2 regions of the Verrucosispora sp. TAA-831 genome follow, and region 2 is predicted to be linked to the other one. Evidence: predicted binding sites of a transcription regulator. Region 2 holds the regulator's gene; the other holds the start of a gene.
The links. The regulator HspR, encoded in region 2, represses chaperone genes until heat shock. The targets are predictions, from matches to a motif close to TTGAGTNNNNNNNACTCAA.
Positions count from the first base shown of each region.

Region 1: lon (endopeptidase La) is a predicted target of HspR. The motif match lies at 11,013-11,031, and genes of this name have one in related genera.

Region 1 covers NZ_CP192240.1:2,568,268-2,582,865, forward strand. Annotated here, with positions in the region: gene pdhA (pyruvate dehydrogenase (acetyl-transferring) E1 component subunit alpha) at 1-676, shown strand, start outside; gene ACQVFL_RS11665 (alpha-ketoacid dehydrogenase subunit beta) at 676-1,689, shown strand; gene ACQVFL_RS11670 (dihydrolipoamide acetyltransferase family protein) at 1,766-3,217, shown strand; gene ACQVFL_RS11675 (L,D-transpeptidase) at 3,779-5,038, shown strand; gene ACQVFL_RS11680 (STAS domain-containing protein) at 5,251-5,601, shown strand; gene ACQVFL_RS11685 (FKBP-type peptidyl-prolyl cis-trans isomerase) at 5,704-6,084, opposite strand; gene ACQVFL_RS11690 (hypothetical protein) at 6,300-6,869, opposite strand; gene ACQVFL_RS11695 (helical backbone metal receptor) at 7,112-7,837, opposite strand; gene ACQVFL_RS11700 (hypothetical protein) at 7,970-8,824, shown strand; gene ACQVFL_RS11705 (hypothetical protein) at 9,092-10,369, shown strand; gene ACQVFL_RS11710 (histone-like nucleoid-structuring protein Lsr2) at 10,443-10,787, opposite strand; gene lon (endopeptidase La) at 11,055-13,391, shown strand; gene ACQVFL_RS11720 (DEAD/DEAH box helicase) at 13,593-14,598, opposite strand, start outside.
Region 2 covers NZ_CP192240.1:6,947,701-6,962,298, forward strand. Annotated here, with positions in the region: gene ACQVFL_RS30920 (SPFH domain-containing protein) at 1-191, shown strand, start outside; gene ACQVFL_RS30925 (hypothetical protein) at 188-1,120, shown strand; gene ACQVFL_RS30930 (hypothetical protein) at 1,126-2,346, opposite strand; gene ACQVFL_RS30935 (GTPase family protein) at 2,418-4,097, opposite strand; gene ACQVFL_RS30940 (ABC transporter) at 4,103-5,923, opposite strand; gene dnaK (molecular chaperone DnaK) at 6,143-8,041, shown strand; gene grpE (nucleotide exchange factor GrpE) at 8,090-8,851, shown strand; gene dnaJ (molecular chaperone DnaJ) at 8,937-10,115, shown strand; gene ACQVFL_RS30960 (heat shock protein transcriptional repressor HspR) at 10,144-10,581, shown strand; gene ACQVFL_RS30965 (hypothetical protein) at 10,740-11,012, shown strand; gene ACQVFL_RS30970 (hypothetical protein) at 11,262-11,690, opposite strand; gene ACQVFL_RS30975 (cation:proton antiporter) at 11,878-13,086, opposite strand; gene ACQVFL_RS30980 (hypothetical protein) at 13,094-13,246, opposite strand; gene ACQVFL_RS30985 (hypothetical protein) at 13,278-14,393, shown strand; gene ACQVFL_RS30990 (winged helix-turn-helix domain-containing protein) at 14,400-14,598, opposite strand, start outside.

The sequences.
Region 1 (14,598 bases), 2.7 Mb from region 2:
CGTACACGCCGCCGGACTGGCCTACGGCGAGACGTACCAGGGGCGGGACACGGTGGCGTTGGTCTACATCGGCGACGGCGCGACCAGCGAGGGCGACTTCCACGAGGGGGTCAACTTCGCCGCCGTGTTCAAGGCACCGGTGGTCTTCTTCGTCCAGAACAACCGGTACGCGATCAGCGTGCCGCTGTCCCGGCAGACCGCCGCACCGACGCTCGCCTACAAGGGCGTCGGCTACGGCGTGCCCAGCGAGCAGGTCGACGGCAACGACCCGGTCGCCGTGCTCGCCGTGCTGGAGAAGGCGGTCGCGCACGCCCGCGCCGGCAGGGGACCGTTCCTGGTCGAGGCACACACCTACCGGATGGAACCGCACACCAACGCCGACGACGCGACGCGCTACCGCGACGCCGACGAGGTCGAGGCGTGGCGCGACCGCGACCCGGTGGCCCGGCTGGAGGCGTACCTGCGCTCCCGCGAGGTCCTCGACGACGCCGCCGTGGCCGCGATCGCGCAGGAGGCCGAGGAGTACGCGGCGCGGCTGCGCGAGCGGATGAACACCCAGCCCAGCGTCGACCCGCTCACCCTCTTCGACCACGTCTACGCGCAGCCCACCCCGCAGCTCGCCGCACAGCGCGACCAGGTCCGCGCCGAGCTCGCCGCGCAGGAGGAGGACGCCTGATGGCCACCATGACCATGGCGAAGGCGCTCAACGCGGCGCTCGCCGACGCGCTGCTCGACGACGAGCGGGTCGTCGTCTTCGGCGAGGACGTCGGGCAACTCGGCGGCGTCTTCCGGATCACCGACGGACTCCAGGCCCGCTTCGGCGACAAGCGCTGCTTCGACACCCCGCTGGCCGAGGCCGGCATCGTCGGCTTCGCGGTCGGACTGGCCATGTCCGGGTTGCGCCCGGTGGTCGAGATGCAGTTCGACGCGTTCGCGTACCCGGCGTTCGAGCAGATCGCCTCGCACGTGGCGAAGCTGCGCAACCGCACCCGGGGCGCGTTGAGCGTGCCGATGGTGATCCGGGTGCCGTACGCCGGTGGCATCGGCGGTGTGGAGCACCACTGCGACTCCTCCGAGGCGTACTACGCGCACACCCCCGGTCTGAAGGTGGTCACCCCGGCGACCGTGGACGACGCGTACTCGCTGCTGCGGGAGGCGATCGACGATCCCGACCCGGTGGTGTTCATGGAGCCGAAGAAGCTCTACTTCACCAGCGCCGAGGCGGACCTGCCGACGCGTACCGCACCCTTCGGGCGGGCGGTGGTCCGTCGGCCCGGCCGGGACGCCACCCTGGTCGCGTACGGACCGGCCGTACCCGTCGCGCTGGAGGCCGCCGAGGCCGCCCGCGAGGAGGGCTGGGACCTGGAGGTGGTCGACGTACGCACCATCGTGCCGTTCGACGACGACACGATCGCGGCCTCGGTCCGGCGCACCGGCCGTTGCGTGGTGGTGCAGGAGGCACAGGGTTTCGCCGGAGTCGGCGCGGAGATCGCCGCCCGGGTGCAGGAACGGTGCTTCCACGCCCTGCACGCGCCGGTGCTGCGGGTCTCCGGGCTGGACATCCCGTACCCCGCGCCGATGCTGGAGCACACCCACCTGCCCTCCGTCGACCGGGTGCTGGACGCGGTCGCCCGCCTTCAGTGGGACGACCAGCCGGACTCCCGCTGGCTCGCCGAGGTGCCGGCATGAGCGAGCGGAGCGAGCGAATCATCGGGTTCCGTGTGGTGGAGTCTCGTGGCGGCACGCAGCGGAGCGGAGTGCCGGCATGAGCGAGCAGGTCTTTCTCCTTCCCGACCTCGGCGAGGGGCTCGCCGAGGCGGAGATCGTGCAGTGGCGGGTCGCGGTGGGCGACGTGGTCACCGTGGACCAGACCGTGGTCGAGGTGGAGACGGCCAAGGCGGTCGTGGACGTACCCTGCCCGTACGCCGGCCGGGTGGTGGCCCTGCACGGCGCCGAGGGTGAGGTGCGTCCGGTCGGCCAGCCGCTGATCACGGTGGCCGCGCCGGTCACCGACGGCCCGACCGAGCCCGCCGGGCACGCGGTCTACCGCGAGGAGGAGCGGGCCGGCTCGGGCAACGTGCTGATCGGGTACGGCACCGGGCACGGCGGTCCGCGCCGCCGTCGACGTCCCCGCCTCGCCCCGACCGCGGGGTCTGGGGCGACGGTCACCGGCACGGCCCCGGCCGTCGTCGGTTCGGCCCCTGCTGTTCCTGTCGGCTCGGCCGTCGTCGGCGCGGGTAGGTCCGCGACTTCGGCGTTGGTCATCTCGCCGATCGTGCGGCGGTTGGCCCGTGAGCACGGCGTCGACCTGACCATGCTGCGCGGCACCGGGCCGGGCGGTGTGGTCCGCCGCGCCGACGTCGAGGCGGCGGTCGACGCGATCACGATGGAGCGCTCGACGACGGGCGTGACCACGACGGGCCGGTCGGCGGCGGGCGCGCCCGTGACGGGACTCGCCGCGCCGGATCTGGCCGCCGGGACACCGTCCCCGTCGGCGCACGTGGGACTCGCTCCGGCCGACGCGCGGGACCAGGTGATCCCGTTGACCGGCATCCGCCGGGTGATCGCCGACAAGCTCTCCCGCAGCCGCCGGGAGATCCCCGAGGTGACCATCTGGGTCGACGTGGACGCCACCGGCCTGCTGAGCACCCGGGCCGCGATCAACGCCGCCCGACCGGACCGGCCGGTGAGCATCCTGGCGCTGTTCGCCCGGATCTGCCTGTCCGGGCTCCGCCGGTATCCGCAGCTCAACGCCCGGGTGGACACCGAGGGGCAGCGGATCGTCCAGTCCGCCGCGGTGCACCTGGGCATCGCCGCCCAGACCGACCGTGGCCTGGTCGTGCCGGTGCTGCGCGACGCCGACCGGCTCACCACGGCCGAGTTGGCGACCGAGCTGGCGGCGACCACGACCGCGGCGCGGGCCGGTGAGCTGCCACCCGCCCGGCTCACCGGGGGCACGTTCACGCTCAACAACTACGGGGTGTTCGGTGTCGACGGCTCCACGCCGATCATCAACCACCCTGAGGCGGCGCTGCTCGGCGTGGGTCGCATCGTGGACAAGCCCTGGGTGGTGGACGGGAAGCTGGCGGTGCGGAAGGTGACCCAGCTCAGCCTCACCTTCGACCACCGCGTGTGTGACGGGGGAGTCGCCGGTGGCTTCCTGCGGCACGTCGCCGACTGCGTCGAACAACCGGCCCTGCTGATCGCCTCCGTCTGACCCACCCGCACCGCCCGCACAGACGTCGCCTCGGCGCAGGCCCCTCAGGCGTCGATGCAGCCTCCTCAGGCGTCGATCATGGAGTTGTGTACAGGACATAACGGCTGATAAGCGGCCGAAATGACAGCCACAACTTCATGATCGACGGAGTGGGGCCGCAACTCCATGGTCGACGAGGGTTGGTGGTCGCGGGTCGCGGGTCTTACGGCCGGCCGACGGGCGAGGGGCACCTCCACGGCGCGAGCGCGGGTGAGTGGCGCGGACGGGGTGGCGGTGCGGATCGGTGGTGGGCTCGGCGTGCCGGAGGACGTCGGGCCCACAGGCGACCGTAGGCCCGAGAGCGGGCGAACCTTCGTGGACCGGTGGGCTTCCGGACATCGGTCGCAGGTCGCCGACTAATGGTCGGGATAGCGCGGTCGAGTCTTTTTCGGTCCACCGTGGCGTGATGGCGCGGAAATGTCCCCGGCGCAATTAGCGCGCTGTTTCGTCGAATTGCCGAGTCGCTGGTGGGTAGCCGGTGAGAATGTGGCGGAGGGCGAGAAATAAACGGGGGGACGCATCATGAACCTGAGGGGGCGATTGGCGCTGCTGACGGTGGCCGTCGCAGCGGCGCCACTGGCGTTGGGCGCGTGCACGGGCGACCGGAAGGTCGTCGGGGAGGGCCGACAGGTCGCTCCGGAACTCTCCGTGACGCCCGCCGAGGGTGCGCGGGACGTGCCGGTCAGCGGTGAGATCGGCACTGCGGTCAAGCACGGGCGGGTCACCGACGTACGGATCACCGACGACAAGGGCGCAAAGGTCGGGGCCGAGCCGCGCGAGGACGGCACCGGCTGGGTGCCGACCGAGGTGTTGCAGCCGAAGCGGACGTACACCGCCGAGGTCACGGTGACCGGCGAGAAGGGACAGACGGTCACCCGGAAGACGACCTTCACGACGCAGCCGAAATCGTCCAAACCGGCGATCACCAGTACGCTCTATTTCGCCGGTAATCGGACGTACGGCACGGCAATGCCGGTAACCGTCGCGTTCGACCCGCCCATTCCCAAAGAAGCCAGGGCGGATGTGCAGCGTCGTTTGTTCGTGAAGACGGATCCACCGCAGCCGGGCACCTGGTCCTGGGTGTCCGACGGTAGTCAGGTCTATTACCGGGCGCCCGATTTCTGGCGGCCCGGCACGTCGATCAGCGTGCGTGCCGCGCTGGAGGGCCTGCCGATCGGCAAGGAGAACGTCGGTGACGCCGACCGACGGGCCACGTCGAAGATCGGCCGGCAGGTGGCGTTGGAGATCGACAACGCGACCAAGCAGATGTCGGTGATCCGGGACGGGAAGCTGCTGCGCAAGCTCCCGGTCAGCCTCGGCAAGCCGAGCACCCCGACCTCCAGCGGCAAGATGGTGATCATGGAGAAGCACGACTTCACCACGTTCGACACCACGGGCTCGGCCGACCCGTACGTCGTCGATGTCGAGGACGCGCAGCGGCTCACCTGGGGCGGCGAGTTCATCCACGGCGCGCCCTGGTCGGAGGGGGACCAGGGGTACGCCAACGTGTCGCACGGCTGCACCAACCTCTCGGCGGCCAACGCGGACTGGCTGATGGGCGTCACGCAGGTCGGTGACCTGGTCACCGTCAAGGGCACCGAGGTCGAACTCGGCGAGGGCAACGGCTGGACGGCCTGGAACGTCGGCTGGGACCGGTTCGCCGAGGGCAGCGCGCTGCCCGTACCCGCCGGATTGGGGCCGGCTCCGACCGCGTCGGCCGACCCGGGCGCGGTGGCCGGCGGTGGCTCGCCGGAGCCGCAGCCCTCGGCCAGCGGCGGCTGAGCGCACCGACGGCTGACCGCATCCGACGGTCGGGCACCGGCCCGGTCCACCGGGCCGGTGCCCGCCGTGGTGGGCGGGCCGCTGCTGCTCAGGTGGTGTCGGGGGATCGTCCCTAGGGTGGACACGCCGGGCCTGCGGGTCATGCCCTGGGCTTACCCGGAACCGCCTTTGCGCAGGGTGTGAGTGTCGGTGGTGCGGGATAGGTTCTTCTCATGCCAGAGCGCGAGGAGCGGTTCCACGTGGAGACCACGGTCTTCGACGACGCGGTGTGCGTCCGCGTGGTCGGCGCCGTCGACATCGCCACCGTCGCGGCGTTCCGCGCGGCCCTCTGGGCGGCACCGGCCCGGCCGGAGCTGCGGGTGGACCTCTCCGAGGTGCGGGTGCTCTCCGCCGCCGGGGTGCGCACGCTGATCGCGGCCCGGCTCTGGGTGCGGGCACAGGGCGGCCAACTGGTGCTGACGGACCCGCCGCCGGTGGTGGAGCGGGTGCTGCGCGCGACCGGCCTGCGTCGGGTCATCCCGGTCGTCGGCTCGTGCTCCGAGCGGGTGCTGGCCGGGGTGTGACGTCGCGTCGGCGGGTTCGCCCGCCGGGCGGGCGAGGGTCGGCGTCCGAGGCCGACCGCGCGTCCGGCGCCGGGTACGGGGGCCGGCGCCGGACGCGGACGCTCAGCGGACGCCGAGCAGGTCGACCACGAAGACCAGGGTCTCGTTGGGCTTGATGACGCCACCGGCACCCCGGCTGCCGTAGCCCAGGTGCGGCGGGATGGTGAGCTTGCGCCGGCCGCCGACCCGCATCCCGACCACGCCCTGGTCCCAGCCGGCGATGACCCGGCCACCACCGAGCGGGAACTCGAAGGCGTCGCCCCGGTTCCAGGAGGCGTCGAACTCGGCTCCGGTGGAGTGCGACACCCCGACGTAGTGGACGCGGGCGACCTGGCCGGGCTGGGCCTCGGGGCCGTCGCCCACGGTGATGTCCTCGATCACGAGGTCGGCGGGCGGGGCACCCTCGATCGGACCGATCTCGGGCTTGCTCGCTGCCTGGTTCATGCGGATTCTCCTGTGACGTCGGTTCTGGTCAGCACAATCCTGCCGGATGCTACGCCAGCGATGCCCGTCGCACGCCGCACGACGGTCCGGGACGGCCGGAGCGCTCACGACGGCCAGGGGCGGGAGCGCACACGAGACGGAGCGGGACGGAGCGCACACGACGGCGGGCGGCACCCGCAGGGGGCCGCCCGCCGTGTGGGGAGGGAGGTGACAGGTCAGCGGAGCCAGGCGAGGCGCTTCACGATCGGCAGCCGGGCCCAGGTGCGGCCGAGGCCCCAGGTGTCACCGGCGTCGGTCACCGCGAGCAGCGCCAGCACCCCGGCGTAGACGAGGTGGTCGTCCATGAAGGGGTTGTTCGCGGGCGGTAGGGCCGCGGTCCACATCAGCACCAGCAGCAGACCACCGGCGGCGGCGGCGACGCGGATCCCGATGCCGAGGATCAGGGCGGTGCCGATCGCGGCCAGACCGAGCATGAACAGCCAGTCGGCCCAGGCCGCGCCGGCGATGCTCTGGTAGAAGCCCTCGAACGGCCCGGTGACGCCGAAGCTGAGGAATCCCTTGGTGGGGCTGCCGCCGTTGATCCAGGCGTTCTCGCCCTCGGTGGCGAACCCCAGGCCGAACAGCTTGTCCAGGAACGCCCAGAGGAAGATCCAGCCCAGCGCCAGGCGCAGCCCGGCGAGCAGGTAGCGGGTGGCCCGCTTCCGGTTGACCTGCTCCCGTACGGTCTCGGCCCCCGGGGCCTTGGCGGCGGTGTTCCGCTGGATCATCGCGGTCATGATGTCCACGTCCCTTCTCTGCTTCGCACCGCTGTCCCGGTGACACCTTCATTGGACGCCGGTGGGGCCGGGTGCGGTCAGGGCCGACCGGGCCCGGACCGGGCGGGACCTTCGACCCCTTCCGGCCCGGGCCGTCGGACCGGGTGGGAGACGGGCGTACGTCGTCGGAGCGGCGCCGGGGCCGGGGCGCTGAGTGCCTGGCCGGGCCGGCGCGCCCGGGTGTGCCGCGCTGTCCGGGCGCGGGGTGGCGGTCAGCCGACGGTGACCGGGTTCGCCAGTTGCCCGGCCAGCACCGACGGGGCCTCGGCCAGCGAGGGGCCGTACCAGGTCAGGTGCCGTCCGGAGAGCAGCGCGCACGGTACGCCCGGAAACGCCTCCGGCCCGTCGTCGGCGGTGAACCGGTACGGCTCGTCCGGCAGCACGACCAGGTCGGGTGCGGTGGCGCGCAGCTCGTCCACCGTCGGACGCGGATACCGTTCCGGCTGCCCGGCGTAGAGGTTGGACACGCCCAGCCGACGGAGTACGTCACCGGCGAAGGTGTCGGCGCCGAGCACCACCCAGGGCCGCCGCCAGACCGGCACCACCGCACGGTGCCGCACCGACGGAGTCGGAAGGTCGGCCCAGGCCCGTCGTGCCGTCGTCAGCCACTCGGGTTCCGCCGCCGCGCCCAGGTCCCGCAGCAGGTCGGCCAACTCGGTCAGGGCGGAGTCCACGGTGCGCGGGTAGGTGACCCGGACCGGCACCCCGGCGGCGGCCAGCACGTCGGCGTCCTCGCGCCGGTTCTCCTCGACGTTGAGCAGCACCAGGTCCGGCCGCAACGCGCGGACCCGATCCAGGTCGGGGTACTTGCTGCCGCCCACCCGGGGCACGTCCAGGTCGGCCGGGGCGGTGCACCAGTCGGTGGCCCCGACCAGCAGGCCGGGCAGGGTCACCGCCACCGCCTCGGTCAGCGAGGGCACCAGGGACACCACCCGCACGCGTCCGCCTCCTCGCCTCCGGCGCGGTCGGTCACCGTCGTGGCGGTCACCGAGGGCCTACCGGGGGAGCCGCCCGGCATGATCGTCATCCTAGACTCGGTCGGTCGGCGGCAGGATTGGGTGGATACGACGATGACCGGTGGCGACGCGTGGCTGTCGACGATTCCGGCCGGTGGGCGTACGCCCGTGCTGGTCCGCGCGGGGCAGCGGGTGCACGCCGGCCCGCGTCTGGGTGAGGTGATCCGGCGTCGTCCGCCGGGGCTCACCGGCAACCAGTGGAACACCGCCGCCCGGGTGGTGCTCGATCACGTGGTCTGCGCGGACGACACCGGCCTGCCGCAGTTCGCGGTCGAGTTCCGTCAGCCGACGCCGGATGCCCCCGCCCGACGGGTGGACCGGATCGTCGAGGCGGTCACCGCCAGCGTCTGCCTGCCGCTGCTGCGCATCGGCTCGGCCACCCTGCGCGCCGCCGACCACGGCCCGCGCATCGTCGGGTACGTGATCGACGCCCGCCGGTACGCCGACGGGGCCGTCGTGTCGGACGTACCCGCCGTCGGATACCGCGACATCGTCGGCCGGCTGCCGGACGGGCGCACCGGCGCGGTCAACGACCTCGGCGCGCTCGCCCGGACCGAGGCGGTCGAGGCGTACGTGGCGCGGCGACTCGCCGATCCGATCCTGCGCGGACTGCACGTGCGCTGGGCCGACGGCCCGGTCGAGGGGTGGAGCTGGGTCGAGGTGCGCCCCGGCGAGTTTCTGGTGGAACGGGTCGTCCTGCGGACGTACCGATTCTCCTGTGGTGTCGATCCGGCGCGACTGGCCGAGGATCTGGCCGCGCTCGCTGTCGGTGAGCGCCTGCGCACCCTGGATACGGAAACTCCCGTCCTGACCGGACGGGCCGATCTGCTCGACGACATCCGGCGACTCGGGCAGCGCCGCGACGAACTCGTGGACGGTTTCGCCTACGACCACCTGCACCAGGTCTGACCTGCCCCGAAGCCGTACGGTCGGGGCCGTCGAAAAAAAGTCCACCTTCTTTTGAACTCCCGCCACGGCGGGGCCGTACCTCACCGGGAATGGACAGGATCTCCCCAACCCGCGCCGGGCGGCGCGGGAGACGGTGCGGAAAGGGCATCGTCGTCTGTCGACGTGCCACCGGTGCGTTCGAACGGCCTCCGTCGAGCGCGCCACCACGATTCCGTTCGGTCCGTCGAGTCACGCGTCAGGTACCGGATCGAGAAGGAGAGCAATTCGATGCGCAGGTCCACCCGGTCACGCAGACCATCAGGTAACACGCGGACCAAACGACTTCTGGCCGTTGGTGCCACGCTCGCCGTCTTCGGTGGCGTGGTCGCCGTTACCCAGATCTCGTCGGCCGGTGACCGACGGCCGAACAAGCAGCAGACCCGCCCGATCTCGGCAGAGTGTGTGGAGCCCAGCCCGGGTGCGACCGCGCCGACCGCCCGTGGCGCCACCACCACCCGTACCTTCCAGAACGGTCGGTGGGTGACCAACCACTGGGGTGACGGGCAGCAGTCCGTCGAGGAGTGCCAGGAGACCCGCAGCGGTAACGGTGGCGCGACCACCGGTGCCTTCGCCGTGGCCTGTCCCGACGTGGTCAGCCGCCTGCCGCAGGTGCCCGACCGCGCCCGCGCCGAAGTGGACCGCAACCTGGCCCTGCTGCAGACCCAGATCACCGAGGCCGACCAGCGCCTGGCCGCCGAGGGCAACAAGGGACAGGCGTTCATCCGCAACGCGATCCTCGACCCGCTGGCCAGCAAGCGGCGGGCCACGCTCGACCGGATCACCATCGCCATCGACCGCTTCGGCCCCCGGCCGCGTGGCCTCGCCGGTCTGGCCGCCTGCCAGGTGCAGCCGGTGAACAACAACAACGGTGGGAACAACGGCGGCAACAACCCCAACAACGGTGGGAACAACGGCGGGGGCAACAACAACGGCGGCAACAACGGCGGGGGCAACAACAACGGCCTCGACGTGCTGGCCAACAACTGCAACAACAGCCAGCTCCAGCCGCACGACGGCTTCCAGAACGGCAACCGCTGCATCAGCACCGCCTTCGGTGAGGTCGGCGCCGCGGCGAACAACCCGTCGCTGCTGATCACCGAGTTCCCGCAGCAGATCAACCGCAACGAGGGCTTCTCGCTGCGGGTCAGCACCCGCAACCTGGTCCGGGACCGCTTCCTCCCGGCCGGTCAGGGTGGCTACTACCTGGAGAGCTCGCTGCTCAACGGTGAGGGTCTGACCCGTGGTCACTTCCACACCGCGTGCCGGATGCTGAACAACACCGACGAGGCGCCGGCAGCCGATCCGGTCCCGGCCTTCTTCGTGGCCACCGAGGACGGCGGCGGCGGTCGCCAGCCGGACAGCGTGGTCATCCAGATCCCGGGTCTGCCGGACTCCGGCACCGCGCAGTGCGCGGTCTGGGCCGGTGACGGTTCGCACCGCATCCCGATGTCGGAGCGGGCCAACCAGACCCCCGCCTTCGACGCGGTGCGGATCCAGGTCAACTGACCCGAAACGACACGCGGGCCGTCCGGAACCAGGTTCCGGACGGCCCGCGGCGTTTGTGTGGCGGGGCTGCTGTTCAGCGGTTCTTGTACGCCTCGACCACCTCGACCGGGATACGACCCCGCTCGGAAATCTTGTAGCCGTTGCTGACCGCCCATTCCCGGATCGCGCGGTTCTGCTCGCGGTTCATTCCGGGTGCCGCAGCGGTGACGCGACGCGGTCCGCGACCGGTGTCGGCGCTGCCGCGTCCGAGCCGCCGACCCGCATTGATAAACGGATCCAGCGCCTTGCGCAGGACTCCCGCGTTCTCGTCGGAGACGTCGATGGTGTAGCTCACGCCATCCAGGCTGAACTCGACCGTGCGATCGGCCTTTCCGCCGTCGAGGTCGTCAGTCAGCACCGTGATTACTTTTCTCGCCATCGTCGATTACTCCCTGTGTCTGGCGGGGTGTGGTCAAAGTTTGACTCATCGCCCGGCAATTGCGCAACAAAAGCCCCTCCTTACCGGCTCTCGCGTTTTGCGCCGCTCGTAAATCCCGATTACCCGGCGTTCCCGCCGTCGGTACGGATGTGTCGGCGGCGCATCCGGCCAAGGGGGCGTTCGTGTGCTGGGTCACACCGTGGAACAACGACGACCCGCCTCGACTTGAGTCAGACACGCTCAACTCAATGCGATAGCAGGTGTTCGATGGCAACTCTTCCGGTACTTCCACTGACCGACGCGGTACTGCTGCCCGGCATGGTCATCCCGGTGACCCTCGACCCGACCACCCAGGCCGCGGTCGACGCGGCCCGCACCACCGGCGACCGCAGGCTGCTCGCCGTGCCCCGCCTCGACGGCGAGTACGGCTCCGTCGGCGCGGTCGCCACCATCGAGAAGGTCGGCCGGCTGCCCAGCGGCGAGCCCGCCGCCGTCGTCCGTGGCCTCGCCCGCGCCCGCATCGGCTCCGGGGTGCCCGGGCCCGGCGCGGCCCTCTGGGTCGAGGCGACCGAGATCGACGAGCCCGCCCCGGCCGGCCGGGCACGGGAACTGGCCCGCGAGTACCGCGCCCTGGTGACCTCCGTGCTCCAGCAGCGCGGCGCATGGCAGGTCATCGACGCGATGGAACGGATGACCGACCTCTCCGAGTTGGCCGACTCGGCGGGCTACGCACCCTGGCTCACCCTGGCGCAGAAGACCGAACTGCTCGCCGCGCCGGACGTCACCGCCCGGCTGGAACTGCTCGTCGGCTGGGTCAAGGACCACCTCGCCGAGCAGGAGGTCACCGAGCAGATCAACTCCGACGTCCGCGAGGGGTTGGAGAAGACGCAGCGGGAGTTCCTGCTGCGCCAGCAACTCGCCGCGATCCGCAAGGAACTCGGCGAGGACGCCCCGGACGGCTCCGCCGACTACCGGTCCCGCGTCGAGTCCGCCGACCTGCCCGAGAAGGTACGCGAGGCGGCACTGCGCGAGGTCGGCAAGCTGGAGCGGGCCAGTGACGCCTCCCCGGAGGCGGGCTGGATCCGTACCTGGCTCGACACGGTGCTGGAGATGCCGTGGAGCACGCGTACCGAGGACAACACCGACCTGGCGGCGGCGCGGGCCGTGCTCGACGCCGACCACGCCGGGCTGGCCGACGTGAAGGACCGCATCCTGGAGTACCTGGCGGTGCGCAACCGGCGGGCCGACCGCAACCTCGGTGTGGTCGGCGGTCGCGGCTCCGGCGCGGTGCTGGCCCTGGCGGGTCCGCCCGGAGTCGGCAAGACCAGCCTCGGCGAGTCCGTCGCCCGGGCGCTCGGCCGCAGGTTCGTCCGGGTCTCCCTGGGCGGTGTCCGCGACGAGGCCGAGATCCGGGGCCACCGGCGCACCTACGTCGGCGCGCTGCCCGGACGGATCGTGCGGGCGCTGCGCGAGGCCGGCTCGATGAACCCGGTGGTGCTGCTCGACGAGGTCGACAAGCTCTCCGTCGGGTACGCCGGCGACCCGGCCGCCGCCCTGCTGGAGGTGCTCGACCCCGCCCAGAACCACACCTTCCGGGACCACTACCTGGAGGTCGACCTCGACCTGTCCGACGTGCTGTTCCTCGCCACCGCCAACGTGGTGGAGGCGATCCCCGGCCCCCTGCTGGACCGGATGGAACTGGTCACGCTGGACGGCTACACCGAGGACGAGAAGGTGGCCATCGCCCGGGACCACCTGCTGCCCCGGCAGCGGGAACGGGCCGGGCTGACCGCCGACGAGGTCGACGTCGACGCACCGGCGCTGGCCAAGATCGCGGGGGAGTACACCCGGGAGGCCGGCGTACGGCAACTGGAGCGGGCGCTGGCGAAGGTCATGCGCAAGGTCGCGGTGGCGCTCACCGACGACCCGACGCCGGTCCGCGTCGGTGCCGACGACCTGACCCGCTACCTCGGGCGGCCCAAGCACACGCCGGAGTCGGCGGAGCGGACGGCGGTGCCCGGCGTGGCCACCGGCCTGGCGGTCACCGGAGCCGGCGGCGACGTGCTGTTCATCGAGGCGACCAGCATGGACGGCGAACCGGGGCTGACCCTGACCGGCCAACTCGGCGACGTGATGAAGGAGTCGGCGCACATCGCCCTCTCCTACCTGCGCGCCAACGGCCGTCGGCTCGGCCTGGACCCGAACGCCCTCGCCGGGCGGCGGATCCACCTGCACGTCCCGGCGGGCGCGGTGCCCAAGGACGGCCCCAGCGCCGGTATCACGATGGTCACCGCGTTGGCCTCGCTGGCCAGCGGCCGACCGGTCCGCCCCGAGTTCGGGATGACCGGCGAGGTGACGCTCTCCGGCCGGGTGCTGCCCATCGGCGGGGTGAAGCAGAAGCTGCTCGCCGCGCACCGGGCCGGTCTGACCGAGGTGATCATCCCGGCCCGTAACGAGCCGGACCTCGACGACCTGCCCACCGAGGTCCGCGAGGCGCTGACCGTGCACACGCTCGCCGACGTGGCCGACGTACTCGCCCTGGCGCTGCGCCCGGCCGAGATCGACCCGGCGGCGTTGGACGGCGAGGCGCTCGCCGCCGCGTGAGAGGCTGGATGAAAGGAGGGGGCCCTTGCTGACGCCTGCGGTAGAGCAGGGGTCCCCTGCTCACACCAGGCACCGCCGACCGGCGCCATCCCGTGCGGGGTGGCGCCGGTCGCCGTGCACGGGCGCATGCCGCGTGAGGAAGGGCCCCCTGCTATGCCGCAGGCGTTAGCAGGGGGCCCTTCCTCACGACGAAACGAAGCCTCAGCGGCGCTCGTCGCGGTCGCGGCGTACGGTGGCCTTGCGGCCCTTGATGGTGCTGCCGCGCAGCCCGGCGATCACCTCGTCGGCCACCCCGTTGGGCACCTCGACCAGGGAGAACCGGTCGGCGATCTCGATCGAGCCGATGTCCCGCCCCCGGATGCCGGTCTCCCCGGTGATCGCACCCACCAGGTCCTGCGGCCGGACCCCGGCGCGTCGGCCCAGCCCGATGAAGACCTGGGTGGTGCCGCCGGTGCGGGGCCGTGCCGGCCGTCGGTCACCCCGAGCGTCCTGGCCGGGCCGGGTGTCACGGGTCGGGCGGACCGCCACCTGCGGGATCTCCTCCTCGGCCTCGTCGGAGCCGGGCAGGGTCGCCTCGTGGGACAGTTTCACCGCGGCGAGCGCCACCTCCATCAGGTCGAACTCGTCGCTGAGCGTCTCCACGATGACCCGGAACGGCTCCAGGTCGTCCTCCAGCAGGCTCTCCCGCAGTGCTGCCTGAGTCAGCTCCAGGCGGCGGGTGCGCAGGTCGGCGACGGTGGGGATCTTGTCGATCGTGATGCGTTGGCCGGTGACCCGTTCGATGGTCTTGAGCATCCGGTGTTCCCGGGGCTCGGCCAGGGTGATCGCCACGCCCTCCCGGCCGGCGCGACCGACCCGGCCGATGCGGTGCACGTACGACTCGGGAGCCGACGGCACGTCGTAGTTGACCACGTGGCTGAGCTGCTCGACGTCCAGTCCCCGGGCAGCGACGTCGGTGGCCACCAGCAGGTCGGCGGTGCCGGAGCGCAGTCGGCCCATCACCCGGTCCCGCTGTTCCTGGCTCATCCCGCCGTGCAGGGCCTCGGCCCGGTAGCCGCGCCCGTTCATCGTCTCGGTGAGCCGGTCGACCTCCTCCCGGCTGCGGCAGAAGACGATCGCCGCGGTGGGCGACTCGACGTCCAGCACCCGGCCCAGCGCCGCCGGCTTGTGCGCCCGCGCCACCAGGTACGCGCTCTGGCGTACCCGG
Region 2 (14,598 bases):
TACGCGCCGTCGGGCACGCCGAGGCAGAGGCGGAGGCGGCCCGACTGGCCGCGTACGCGGAGCTGCCGCCGGACGTGCTGCGGGCCCTGACCGTCCGGGAACTCGCCGGTCAGTTGCCGCAGATCGGCCAGCTCACCGTCACTCCGGACATGCTGACCGACCTGCTCGGTCGGCTGGCCCCGGGCCGATGAGCCGCCCCGACGGGTGGGCCGGACCGGGCCTGGCGCCCCGGGTGGTGGTGGTCAGCCGGCGCAGCGAGCTGGACGAACTGCTGGCCCGGCACGGCACCCGGGCCGCCGCCGAGTGGTATCTGGCCGCCCGGGGACGGTCGCTGACCGAGGTGATCCACCGGCACGAGGCGTTGGCGGCGGCGCTGACCACCGTCGGCGCCGCCGTGCCGGCGGACTGGCGACGCGGTGCGGTGGACCGCGACGACCTGCCGCGCTTCCTGTTCGCGCCGGAGGACGTCGTGGTCGCCGTCGGGCCGGACGGCCTGGTCGCGAACGTGGCGAAGTACCTGACCGGGCAGCCGGTGATCGGCGTCGACCCGGAACCGGGCCGCAACGCCGGGGTGCTGGTCCGGCACCGGGCCGACGGACTGGCCGCGCTGCTACCGGCGGTGGCGGCACAGCGCGCGACGACCCGCTCCCGGGCGATGGTCCGCGCCGCCCTCGACGACGGGCAGGAACTCCTCGGCCTCAACGAGGTGTACGTCGGCCACGCCTCCCACCAGTCCGCCCGTTACCTGCTCTCGGTGCCGGTGGACGGCCGGGAACGCCGGGAACGGCACTCATCCTCCGGCGTGGTGGTGGGCAGCGGTACGGGCGCGACCGGCTGGTGTGCGTCCATCGCGCGGGAACGTCCGGGGGCGCCACGCCCGCCCGCCCCGGAGGAGGCGGCCCTGTGCTGGTTCGTCCGGGAGGCGTGGCCGTCCCCGGTGACCGGGGTGAGCCTCACCGCCGGCCGCCTCGACGACGGCGAGCGGCTGGAGTTGACCGCCGAGTCCGACGGCCTGGTGGTCTTCGCCGACGGGCTGGAGGCCGACCGGCTCACGCTCGACTGGGGGCAGCGCCTCACCGTCGACGTCGCACCCCGCCGACTCACCCTGGTCGAGCCGTGACGCGGTCAGCCGTCGTCGGCGAGGCGGTGCCGGTTGGCCTCGATCCAGGCGTCCAGGGCGGCCGGGTCGTCCGGGTCGACGCCGTCGGCCATCAACTGGGCGACGGCGGCGGTCGCCGGGCTGCGCCGCTCACCGGTGGCGTAGAGCCGGACGAACTCCGGCACCATCTCCTCGATCGCGTCGTCCGTCGCGGTCACCGCCGACGCCGGGAGCCCCCGCTTGCGGGCCGCGTACGCGGTGAAGGCACGCAACACCCGCGGCAGCATCGCCGCGTCGTCCATGTCGAGTACGGCCCGCCGGTGCACCCAGTCGAGCAGGAACAGCCCGGCCACGGTGGGGCTCCAGCGCAGCGGGTCGGTGTCCGGGAAGGTGGCCGCGTGGTCCAGCAGCAGGCCCAGGCAGAAGTGCAGGGAGGCGAGATCCCCGCCGTCGATGGCGTCCAGCCCGGCCCGTGCCGCCTCCGGCGAGGCCAGGAAACGCCGGATCAGGTCCGACCGCTCGGTCTCCGTGAGCGGTTCGTCGTCCGGCCGATCCGATGCCGACGGTGTGGCCGGTAGCACCGCCAGCCTGGCCCCGACCAGGGCCCGGTCGGTGGCCAGCGAGCCCGCGCCCGGCAACTGCCCCAGGCGGTCGGTCACCGCCAGGTGCCGGCCCACCTCGTCGCGCATCCGGGTCGGGTCCTCCTCCCGGAACCAGGTCAGCTCGTCGTCGGCGCAGAGCTGCCGGACCTGGTCGAGGATCCGTGCCGCCGGCCCGCCGACGAAGACGTCCTTGGTGATGCCGATGTTGTGGTCGACCAGGGCCACCAGTGCGTGCTCCGGACCGCCGGTGGCGTCGTCGTAGGCGAAGGTGGCCAGATAGGAGGTCTGGTCGCCGTACACGTCGCCGTACGCCCACGCGCCGGTGAGGTGCACCTTGCCGAGTTGCCCGGACCAGGTCGGTGCGGTGGCGCCGGGGCGTACCCGGTCGGCGCCGGTGGCGTCCGGGACCAGGGCGGCGAAGACCGCGCGGACGGTGGTCGCCGCGGCGGTCCGCCGTCGCGAGGTGGCGGCGAGGAACCCGCCCACGAACTCGCGGATCGCCGTCTCCCGGTCGGTCTCCGCCACCTCGTAGACACTGCCCAGCAGTGCCGCGCCGAGCATCTCCGCGTCCAGCGCGGTATCGAGCTTGGTCACGTCGCGCGCGGCGTGCAGCACCGCGTCGTAAGGGGTTTGTGGCGTGGCCATGACCCGACACTACGCCGCCTGCCGCGCAGTCACGTGCCGAGCGAACCGACGGGCGTGGCCCCGACCGGGGCTCAACGGTGCCGGGCGACCTCCAGCACGGTCCGCGCGTCGGCGTGCGCGGCGATCACGGCCCGCACCGGTGACAGCACGTACTCCTCGCCGACCTGGCCCATCGCCCTGGTCAGCCGGGTCTCGGCCCGACGGCGTGCCCGACCGGCCGCCCACCGGCTGATCGGCCGGGTCAGGGCGGCCAGCAGCAGTCCGGCCAGCAACCCGCCGAGCAGCAGCAGCGTCGGCGTCGGCACCTCGCCGACCATCGGATGCTCCAACTCGGGCAGCCCCAGGATCCGCAGCGCGTAGCCGAGGAACAGCCAGGCCAACCCGGCCACCGCCGCGACGGTCACCACCCACTGCAACCCGCCGACCAGACGCCACCAGGTGCGGGGGTGGCTCAGGCCCAGGTCGGTGCCGGCGAGTGCGCGGTCCAGCGCGTCCGGCAGGTCGGCGAGGCGCGAGCGGGCCGCCGCGCTCACCGCCGCCGGCCAGGCGCTCGGCAAACCCTCACCGGCCCGCTCGGCCACCGTACGCAGGGCAAGCGCCAACGCCGACTTGTCGGCGGCGCCAGGCTCGGGCACGGAGGTCGCGGCGGCCAGAGCCTGCTCCGGGTCGTCCCCGGCGGGCTGCGCACCGGCCAGGTGCAGTCGGCGCAGCGGATCGGGTCGCAGCCGCCGCCAGAACCGCACCAGCGGCCAGCCGGTGCTCGACGCGGCCCGGTGCCGGTACGCCTGCTCGACCGCGTCGAGCACGGTCGGCACCCCGGCCACCGCGCTCAACGCCCGGTCCAGCTTGGCCACCGCCGGGTCGTCGGCGGCGAGGGCCGACCGGGGTGCCCCGACCATGTCGTCCAACGTGTCCACGACCGCGTCCAGGTCGCCGGTGAGGCGGCGCAGTGCCGCCTGCCGCTCGGCGACCGTGCGTTCCAGTTCCGTCCGCAGCACCTCGTGGCCGCTCGGGTCGACGATCGTGGTGGCCAACAGCGGCACGCCGTCCAGCCCGTCCGCGTCGAGCAGTCGGCGCAGGTCGGCCAGCACCCGGGGCACCTCGGCCGGGGGCAACCGGTCGGCCTGGTTGAGCACGACCAGGGTCACGTCCCGGTGCCGCTGGAACTCCCGCAGGTAGGCGGCGTGCACCACCCGGTCGGCGTACTTCTCCGGGTCGACCACCCAGATCACCAGGTCGACCAGGCCGAGCAGCCGGTCCACCTCCAGGCGGTGCGTGTGCTGCACCGAGTCGAAGTCCGGCAGGTCGAGCAGGATCAGCCCGTGCAGGGCGGACTCGTCGTCGCCGTCGAGCAGGCTCTCCCGGACGAACCGGTGCTTGGGCAGTACGCCGAGCCAGTCGAGCAACCGGGTACCGCCGTCGAGCGGACCCCACACGCAGGCGTGGGTCACGCCGGTGGTGGGGCGGCGGACGCCGACCGGCGACAGGTTCCTGCCGGCCATCGCGTTGAACAGGCTCGACTTGCCGCTGCCGGTGGCACCGGCCAGCGCGACGACGGTGTGGTCACGGGAGAGCGACAACCGGGTGCCGGCGCGTTCCACCAGGGTGCGCGCCGGGCTCAGCGGGGTGTCCGGCAGGTATCCGTCGACGAGCCCGAGGAAGCGGTGCACCGCCTCCAACCGGGCGGCCAACTGGTCCGCGTCCACCCGTCCGTCGCTGATCCGCAACGCCTCGCGGAGACGTCCCCCCATGCCCATCACGCTGCCGCCCCACTGCGATCGTCCGTGGCGAAGCCGCTGCGCGACCGGGCCGCCTCCACCTGGGCGGTCGCCTCACGCAGCGCCGCCGCGTGCCGGGCCGCCGGGCGGGCCTGGTCGGTCCGGTCCAGATACCGGGCGGCCTCCTCGTCGAGCAGCGCGCGTACCCGGTCCAGCAGATCCTCCCGGGACTTCGCGGCCAGCGTCCGGACGGCCTGGTCACCGAAGATCGCCTGGAGTACGGCCTGACCGGCGACGGTGGTGCCGGCTCCGGTGGCGACCTCCAGGCCGGTCGGGATGAACGCCGTCGAGGCGAACACCGCGATCATGACGGCCAATCCGGTGGCGTTGACCGCGTACGCCGCCGTACGGGCCACGAAGCGCCGGTCACCGCCCTCGGCCCGGACCAGCTCCAACACCCCGCGTTGCCAGTCCCGGACCAGCCGCTCGGCCCGCTCGGGCAGATCGGCCGAATGGTGCGCCAGATCCGGGGTGAGCAGTGCGGCACCCGCCGGATGCGCCTTCCACCCGGTGTACGCGTGCTCGGCCGCCTCGGCGGCCACGCCCCGCAGCAGCGTCGTCAACTGGGACTCGATGGCGTCGCGCAGTTCCACGGCGGGGGCCGGGCGTCGACTGAACGCCGCCGTCAGGCGGTCGCGCAGCCGCCCGATCCGCGCCTCCAGGCTGCGGAAGAGGTCGCTGGTGCCGATGAACTCCTGCCACCGGGCCAGCACCTCGCCCCGGAGCAGCCGACCGTCGCGCAGGCCCTGCTCGACCATCCGGTTCGCGGCCCGATAGGCGGCCAGTACCCGTTCGTCCAGGGCGTCGGCGGCGGTCACCTGCTCGTCGGCGGCGACGGCCAGACTCTCGACCGACGGCGCCAGCGCGGCCAGTGCGCCACCGAGGGTCTGCCGGACCACCGCCGCGCGGGCGTCGGCGTCGGCGGCCAGCCGGGCGAACCAGTCCGCCAGTGGCGCGGTGACCCGGTCCGGCAGCAGCCCCTGGCCGTCGACCCAGGTCTCCGGCAGGACGAACAGCGGCGCCGCGCCGAGATCCTGCTCGGCCAGCATCTCGGCGAGGTGTGCGGCGACCTCGTCGGTGGCCTCGGCGGGCACCCGGTCGAGCACCAGCGCGATGACCGCGCCGCGGGCCCGGGCGCCGTGCAGCAGTTCCCAGGGCACCGCGTCGGCGTACCGGGCGGCGGTGGTGACGAAGAGCCAGAGGTCGGCGGCGGCGAGCAGTTGGTTGGCCAGCGCGCGGTTGGCGTCGACCACCGAGTCGATGTCGGGAGCGTCCAGGAACGCGAGCCCGGGGGCCAGGGCCGGCGCGGTGACCAGGTGCAGCGAGCGCGGGTCGTCGCTGGGCTGGTTGGTGCGGGTCAGCCCGGGCAGCAGTTCCCCACGACGAAACCAGGGCGAGTCGGCCGGATTACAGACCAGGACCGGGGAGCGGGTGGTCGGGCGCAGCACCCCGGCGGCGCTGACCCGCGCCTGGACCAGGCTGTTCACCAGGGTCGACTTGCCGGCACCGGTGGACCCGCCGACCACCACGAGCAGCGGCGCGTCGAGGCGGGAGAGCCGGGGCAGCAGGTAGTCGTCGAGTTGGTCGGCGAGAGCGGTGGCGGTCCGGCCGGCGGGCTCCGCCGAGGGCAGGACCAGCGGGAAACGCGCCGCTCCGATCGCGGCCCGCAGGCTGGTCAGCGCGGCGGGCAGGGCGTCGTCCCCGAATGCCGCGGGCCGGTCCTCCCCGCCGGTGGAGCCGGTGCGGGCTGCGACGGCGGGCGTGCCGAAAGGTGAGGCGGGATCGCCGTTCGTCGTCACCGCTAAAGCGTGCCCGACCGACACAAGGTAAGACAACCAGTCGGTACCGAACGGTGACTTGCGCCAACCCGACTCAACCCTGACTTGACGATTCCGGGGAGCGTGGCACTATTGAGTCAAGTTCACTCAACTTGAGGTGGGGTCGCTGTGGGCGACACCGCCGGTCAGGGCGACGGGGGGACCGTCACCTGCTCAACGTTACGAAGCGAGGAAGCGAAGATGGCACGTGCGGTCGGTATCGACCTCGGCACGACGAACTCCTGCGTCAGCGTCCTGGAGGGCGGTGAGCCCACCGTCATCGCCAATGCCGAGGGCTCGCGGACGACCCCGTCGATCGTCGCGTTCGCCCGCAACGGCGAGGTGCTCGTCGGCGAGGTGGCCAAGCGCCAGGCGGTGACGAACCCGGACCGGACGATCCGCTCGGTCAAGCGGGAGATCGGCACCAACTGGTCCGTCGACATCGACGGCAAGAAGTACACCCCGCAGGAGATCTCGGCCCGGACGCTGATGAAGCTCAAGCGGGACGCCGAGGCGTACCTGGGCGAGCAGATCACCGACGCGGTGATCACCGTCCCGGCGTACTTCAACGACGGCCAGCGTCAGGCCACCAAGGAGGCCGGTGAGATCGCCGGCTTCAACGTGCTGCGGATCGTGAACGAGCCGACCGCGGCCGCCCTGGCGTACGGCCTGGACAAGGGCTCCAAGGAGCAGACCGTCCTGGTCTTCGACCTCGGTGGCGGCACCTTCGACGTGTCGCTGCTGGAACTGGCCGAGGGCGTCATCGAGGTCAAGTCGACCAGCGGTGACAACCTGCTCGGCGGTGACGACTGGGACCAGCGCATCATCGACCACCTGGTGAAGACCTTCCGGGGCGAGCACGGCATCGACCTGTCGCAGGACAAGATGGCGATGCAGCGGCTCAAGGAGGCCGCGGAGAAGGCCAAGATCGAGCTGTCCGCCGCCACCACCAGCAACATCAACCTGCCGTACATCACCGCCGGTTCCGCCGGCCCGCTGCACCTGGACGTGACGCTCAGCCGCGCCGAGTTCCAGCGGATGACGCAGGACCTGCTGGACCGCTGCAAGGGCCCGTTCGAGCAGGCCGTCAAGGACGCCGGGATCAAGGTCTCGGACGTCGAGCACGTGATCCTGGTCGGTGGCTCGACCCGGATGCCGGCCGTGACCGAGCTGGTCAAGCAGCTCACCGGCCGCGACCCCAACAAGGGCGTCAACCCGGACGAGGTCGTCGCCGTCGGCGCCGCTCTCCAGGCCGGTGTGCTCAAGGGCGAGGTCAAGGACGTCCTGCTGCTCGACGTGACCCCGCTGAGCCTGGGCATCGAGACCAAGGGCGGCATCTTCACCAAGCTGATCGAGCGCAACACCACCATCCCGACCAAGCGGTCCGAGGTGTTCACCACCGCCGACGACAACCAGCCGTCGGTGCTCATCCAGGTCTTCCAGGGTGAGCGCGAGATCGCCGCGTACAACAAGAAGCTCGGCACCTTCGAGCTGACCGGTCTCCCGCCGGCCCCGCGTGGCGTGCCGCAGATCGAGGTCACCTTCGACATCGACGCCAACGGCATCGTCAACGTGCACGCCAAGGACCTGGGCACCGGCAAGGAGCAGAAGATGACCATCACCGGCGGCTCCTCGCTGCCGAAGGATGACATCGAGCGGATGCGCCGGGACGCCGAGGAGCACGCCGAGGAGGACAAGCGTCGGCGCGACGAGGCCGAGAGCCGCAACGTCGCCGAGGCCCTCCAGTGGCAGACCGAGAAGTTCCTCGCCGAGAACGGCGACAAGCTGCCCGCCGAGAACCGCGACAAGCTGAACGAGGCCCTCGGTGAGCTGCGCGGCGCGCTCGGCGGCAGCGACATCGATAAGATCAAGTCGGCGCACGAGCGGCTGGCGCAGGTCTCGCAGGAGGCGGGCTCGCTGCTCTACGCGCAGCAGGCCGAGCAGGCCCCGGGTGGCGAGCCGGGCGGCGCGGCCGGTGCTGCCGGTGCGGGAGCTGCCGGTGCCGGTGCGGCCGGTGCCACCGGCGGTCCGGCCGGCGGTGCGCGGCCCGGCCAGGACGATGTGGTCGACGCGGAGATCGTGGACGAGGACAAGAAGTGACGGTCCTGGTCGAGGCGATCTGCACGGGCAGAGGGATGAGGTAGTCGTATGACGGAGAAGCCACGAGCCGCTGACCCGGGCGACACCGGGTCGGCGCCGGGTGGCTCGGCGTCCGAGCCGACCGCCGGCGAGACGCCGCGCGTCGTCATCCGCAACAACCGCAAGATCAACCAGACCCGCGAGCCGGAGGGGGCGGCGGCTGACGCCGGCTCCGACGTGTCGGCCGAGGGGCTGGTCGAGGACGCCGAGGTCGTGGTCGACGCGATCGAGGTCGAGGCCGAGGCGCTGAGCGAACCGACCACCGAGGGCCCGCCCGTGGTGGACTCCCCGGCCAAGCCGGTCGGGGAGCCGTCCGAGACGGCCGGTCGCGGGCTCGGTGCGGAGGTGGAGGCGCTCCGCGCCGACCTGGAGGAGCGCACTCGGGACCTGCAACGGGTCACCGCCGAGTACGCCAACTACCGCAAGCGGGTCGAGCGGGACCGCGGTCTGGTCACCGAGCAGGCGACCGGCTCGGTGCTGGCCGCGCTGCTGCCGATCCTGGACGACCTGGACCGGGCCCGGGAACACGGTGACCTGGTCGGTCCGTTCGGTTCGGTGGCCGAGCAACTCACCACCGCGCTGGGCAAGTTCGGGCTGACCCCGTTCGGCGAGCAGGGCGACCCGTTCGACCCGACGCTGCACGAGGCCGTGGCGCACCAGACCTCGGCCGACGTCACCGAGCCCACCTGCGTGCAGGTGATGCGTCGGGGCTACCAGATCGGTGAGCGGCTGTTGCGGCCCGCGATGGTCGCGGTCGCCGACCCGGAATAGTGCACGACGGTGACCGGGCCGTTCCACCCGCCGAACTCCGGCGGGCGGGACGGCCCGGAGCCGGAGGTGGGGAGGAGGTGGACGGTTGAGTTCCAAGGACTGGATCGAGAAGGACTACTACGCGGTCCTGGGCGTGGCGAAGACCGCCTCCGCTGACGAGATCAAGAAGGTGTACCGGAAACTCGCCCGGGAGTCGCACCCGGACCACAACCCGGGCGACCCCAAGGCCGAGGAGCGCTTCAAGTCGGTCTCCGAGGCGTACGCGGTGCTCGGTGACGACGCCAAGCGCCGCGAGTACGACGAGATGCGCTCGCTGTTCGGCTCGGGCGCGTTCCGGCGCGGCGCCCGCCCGGGTGGCCAACCCGGTGGCATGCCGTTCGACGTCTCCGACCTGTTCGGCAGCGCGCAGTCGGCCGGTGGTGGCCGGTTCGCCGGGGGCGGCATCTCGGACCTGTTCAGCTCGATCTTTTCGGGCGGCGCGGGTGGTGGAGGTGCCACCGGTCCGGCCCGGGGTCGCGACATCGAGACCGAGGTGGCGCTCGACTTCGACGACGCCGTACGCGGGGTGACCCTGCCGCTGACGCTGCGGGCACCCGGGGTTTGCGACACCTGCCACGGCAACGGTGCGAAGCCGGGCACGGTGCCGAGGACCTGCCCGGTCTGCCACGGTGCCGGGGTGACCCACCGGAACCAGGGTTCGTTCAGCCTCGCCGAGCCCTGCCGCAACTGCCAGAGCGCCGGGACCGTGGTCGACGAGAAGTGCCCCGAGTGCCAGGGCACGGGCGGGGTGACCAAGGCCCGTACGCTCAACGTCCGTTTCCCGGCCGGGGTGGCCGACGGGCAGCGGATCCGACTGGCGGGCCGGGGCGAGCCGGGCGAGCGTGGCGGCCCGGCGGGTGACCTGTTCGTGCACGTCAAGGTGCGGCCGGACGACCTGTTCGGGCGCTCCGGCGACGACCTCACGCTGACCGTGCCGATCACCTTCGCCGAGGCGGTGCTCGGCACCGATCTGCGGGTGCCGACGCTCGACGGCGCGGTGACCCTGCGGGTGCCGGCGGGTACGCCGAGCGGGCGGATCCTGCGGGCCCGGGGCAAGGGTGTGAGCCGTCGGGACGGCCAGACCGGGGACCTGCTCGTCACGCTCGACGTGGTGGTGCCGGCCCGGGTCTCCGACGAGGCGCGCGCGGCCCTGGAGACGTTCGCCGCGCAGACCTCGCCGGCGGCGCGGGAACATCTCGACGCGCGGGTGCGTCGGAGCGGATGATCGGTGAACCGGTGCGGAGGTGAACGGGATGGACGGATTCGTCGGTTCGGATGACCCCACCTACGAGGCCAAGGTGCTGATGATCTCGGTCGCGGCGCGGATGGCGGGGATGCACCCGCAGACGTTGCGGCAGTACGACCGGCTGGGCCTGGTGCAGGCCGGCCGGGCGGCCGGGGGCGGTCGCCGCTACAGCGTGCGGGACGTGGTCCTGCTGCGCGAGGTGCAGCGGCTCAGCCAGGACGACGGCGTGAACCTGGCCGGGATCAAGCGGATCATCGGCTTGGAGCGGCTGTTCGAGCAGGCACAGCAGCGGGTCGCCCAGTTGGAGGCCGAGCTGGAGGCCGCGTACCGCCGGATCGCCGAGCTGGAGTCGCTGGCCCGCTTCCCCGGGCGTGACCTGGTGCCGACCAACCAGACCTCGACGGCGCTGGTGGTCTGGCGTCCCCGACGCAGCCCCGGCCGCTGACGATCGATCCGGCCCCGGTGCGGTGAAGACCGCGCCGGGGCCGTCTCGTGTCCGCAGGCCGGACCCGCCGAATCCACCCCGTCCCGCGCCCGTCTCCGCTACCCTGAAAATCAGGTTCAAACAACTCAATTCGGACTTCTACGCTGGCGGGGGGAGCCATGACGGACGCGGCGAAGAAGGTGGCCGAACAGGCGGAACGTCGGCTCGACCGGTTGTCCGAGAACGTCCAACGGAGGTTCGACCGGATCACCAAGGGGCGCTTCGCCGACCAGATCCGCAGCGGCCGGTTCAGTGGCCAGGGGGCCCGATCCTCCGGCCCGGCCCCGTCGGACGGCCGGTCCGCCGGCCCGGGTCAGGGACGAGCCGGTCACGGCGCCGGCCGGGTACGGACCGACCAGCACCGCCGGGAACACGGCGGCCAACCCCGCTGAGGATCAACAAGACGTACGGGCCGGGAGTCACGGGGGTTCCCGGCCCGTCCCCGTCCCACCGCACGTAACGGCACTTCGCCTACCGCAAGCGGCACCCCCGCCCGGCCCCCCGACAGACGTCAACCCTCCCGAGGCCGGCAGGCGACGACACGTCCGCCAGTCAGGTGTGGCCCTACCGTGCCCGGCGCAGGGATCAAGCCTGACCGCCCGGAGCCGGGCACGGTAGGGCCACACCCCCCACAGCAAGCGCTAAAGCCGCCGCCCCTCGCGCACCAACCCACCCTCGCACCACTCGCGATACACGAACAGCTCCGGCCGGGACAGCAGCACCCGGCTGTTGTGCGCCCAGGTGCGCATCATCTCGTCGCCGTTGCGCTCGGCCTGGTCGACCAGTTTGCGGAAGCGTCGCTTCGGGTGGGCCCGGAAGTTCGTCCGGATCCCGTCGGCGGCGTAGATGTAGAGGCAGTGCAGCGCGAACCTGCGGGCCGGGCAGTGCGCGTCCATCGCCAGGTCGAACAACGTCATGATCAGGCGGTCGCCGGAGACGAGCAGGTCCCAGTCGGGTGGCATGGACGTCAACGGCACCGAGTCGGGCTGGTACGCCCACGATCGCAACTCCGCCGGACTCGGGTCGACGGGGTTGGCGAAGCCGTGGAACGTTGATTCCTGCACGCTCACCGGCCAACCTTCTACTCGCGTCGGCGCCGAGGCGTCCGCCCCCCGCGAACCCCGGCTGCTGGGGCGAAACGGTAACGCGGTACCCGTGAGTACGGGTAGCCCCTACGGAAAGCAATTCGGCATCGGTTGCCTGGCCGGGGTGGCCCGGACGGCCGACGATCACTTTCAGTCAGGTCATGGTCACCGGTCATGGTCTATCCGGGGTTCCCGCCCCGGCTGCCTGCGCTGCCGCCCGTCGCCGCGACCAGCGCTTGAACCAGACGGCGTCGGGCAGTCGGGCCAGCATGGGCCCGGTCACCACCGTGATCAATACGTACGTGGCGGCCAAAGCGGCCAGTTTCGGCGAAACGCTGCCGGCGCTCACCGCGAGGCCGGCGATGACGATGGAGAACTCCCCTCGCGGCACCAGGGTCAACCCGGCCCGCCACCGTCCCGGTTCGGTGATGCCGACCCGCCTCGCGGCCAGGTAGCCGGTCGACGTCTTGGTGGCGATGGTGACCAGCGCGAGCAGTACCGCGGGCAGCAGCACCGGCGGGATGTGCCGAGGGTCGGTGGCGAGCCCGAAGAAGACGAAGAAGACGGCGGCGAAGAGGTCCCGCAGGGGCGTCAGCAGTTCGGTGGCGTGGTGGGCCACCGGCCCGGAGAGCGCGATGCCGACCAGGAAGGCACCGACCGCCGCCGACACCTGGAGTTTCGCGGCGACCCCGGCGACCAGCAGGGTCAGGCCGAGCACGCCCAGCAGCAGCGACTCGGGGTGGTCGACGGACATGGCCCGGGAGACGAGATCCCCGTATCGGAGCGCCACCACCAGCACGACGACCACCGTCAGGACGGCGACGCCGAGCGCGACCCCACCCTTGACCAGCCCGACCCCGGCCAGCAACGCGGTCACCAGTGGCAGATAGAACGCCATCGCGAGATCCTCGACCACCAGCACCGACAGGACCACCGGCGTCTCCCGGTTGCCGAGGCGGCCCAGGTCGGACAGGATCTTGGCGATCACGCCGGAGGACGAGATCCAGGTGATCCCGCCGAGCACCACCGCCGCCACCCAGCCCCAGCCGAGCAGCAGCGCGAACGCCGCACCCGGCAGCGCGTTGAGCACCGCGTCGAGCGCCCCGGCCGGTGCGGCCGACCGCAGGTTGCCGACCAGTTCGTCGGCCGAGTACTCCAGGCCGAGCATCAGCAGTAGCAGGATCACGCCGATCTCCGCGCCGATCGCGAAGAACTCCTCGCTGGCGTGCAACTCCAGCACGCCGCCGTGGCCGAGGACCAGACCGGCCAGCAGGTAGAGCGGAATCGGCGACAGCCCGATCCGCCGGCCGAGCCGACCGAGCAGCCCGAGCAGGAACAGCAGCGCGCCGACCTGGATCAGCAGGTTGGTGAAGTCGTGCATCCGAGGCTCAGGCGGCCGGTGCGCGTACGGCGGGCGACCGGGACGCGCCGAGGACGTCCCTGCGGCGGGAGGGTGCCCCCAACGGGCGGCCGAATTCCGTCATCATGTCGTGGCGTACGCCGGTGCTCGGTTGAGCGGTCTGTTCGACGCGTGCTCGCACGGGCTCAGGCTACTCTCGCGACGGAGGCCGCATGACCGCCCGACGAACTCGTTGCCTGGCCGTTCTCCCGGTGTTCACGCTGCTGGCGGGATGCTCGATCGGGGACATCCGGCGCAGCGCCCCAGCCCCCGAACCCTCGCAGGTCACCCCCGCTCCGGCGCGGGTCGCGGAGACTCGCACCACCCGTCTGGCCGTCCCGCAGCGGTACGCCCAGCCGGTCATCGAGTTCGTCGACGCCGAGAACGGATACGCCCTCTTCGCCTCCTGCGACGACCAGACGCCCGGTCGGGACTGCCCGGCCCTGCTCTGGTCGACCCGCGACGGCGGCCGGTCCTGGCAGCAACTGCGCCACCCGCAGCCGGACACCACCCAGCAGCGGGACGGCGACGTCCGGCAGCTCTACACCGCCGAAGGCATCCTGGCCCTGTACGCCCCGAAGGTCGGGTGGTGGACGTCCACCGATCGCGGAGACACCTTCCGGCACACCCCCGGTGAGGCCCCGCCCCGGGAGTGGCAGGCGGCCCAGGGTCGCTTCCAGCTCATCGAGAGCTCGGGAAAGGTCGGCCGCTGGACGGGACGCACACTCCGCCCGCTGCCTGTCCAGCCGAAGCTGCCAGTGGTGCAATCGGTGGTGGAGACTGACTGGCAGTTCAACAGTAAGGAAAACTCAGGGCCGTTGGTGGCCGCCGGAGCCGACGATGACGGCCGACCGTACGCGGCGATCTCCATCGACGAGGGACGGAGTTGGCGGCCGACCTCGGTGGAGTCCGACGGTGCAGTGGGTGTGCTCCGGGTGGTGCGCGTACAGAGTGCTCTGTGGCTGGTCGGCGAGCGGCCCGATCGCATCGGGTTTCCGGCATTGTGGCGGCATGGTCCCGCCTGGGAGAAGGTGTCTGCCGAGGGGTGCCCGGAGACGGGACAGGCCGTCCCGCTGAGTGACGGAGTGGTGGCGGTGCTCAGCCCGCGAGGTGCGGGCGCGCTGGTCGGCGGCCAGTACGTCGATCTGCCCTGGCCGCTGACCGACGAACATCACCTGCGGATGCTGCCCGACGGCACGGCCTTCGCCACAGGGCCGGAGGGCGTCCTGCTCGGCACGGGCTTCATCGGCGACCACGTCTGGACTGCGGTGACCATCGAGACGGAGTGACCGGCGTCAGGAAACGCTCGGGTCCTGCTCGGATGGCTTGCGGACGTACGTGCCCTTGCCCTGGTGGCCTTCGATCAGGCCCTCGGCCTGCAGAATCAGGAGGGCGGACCGTACGGGTTCTGCCGAGACGCCGTAGTGCGCGGTCATCTCACGCAGGGACGGCAACTTGGCTCCGGGCGAGTAGTCCCCAGAGCGGATCTTGTCT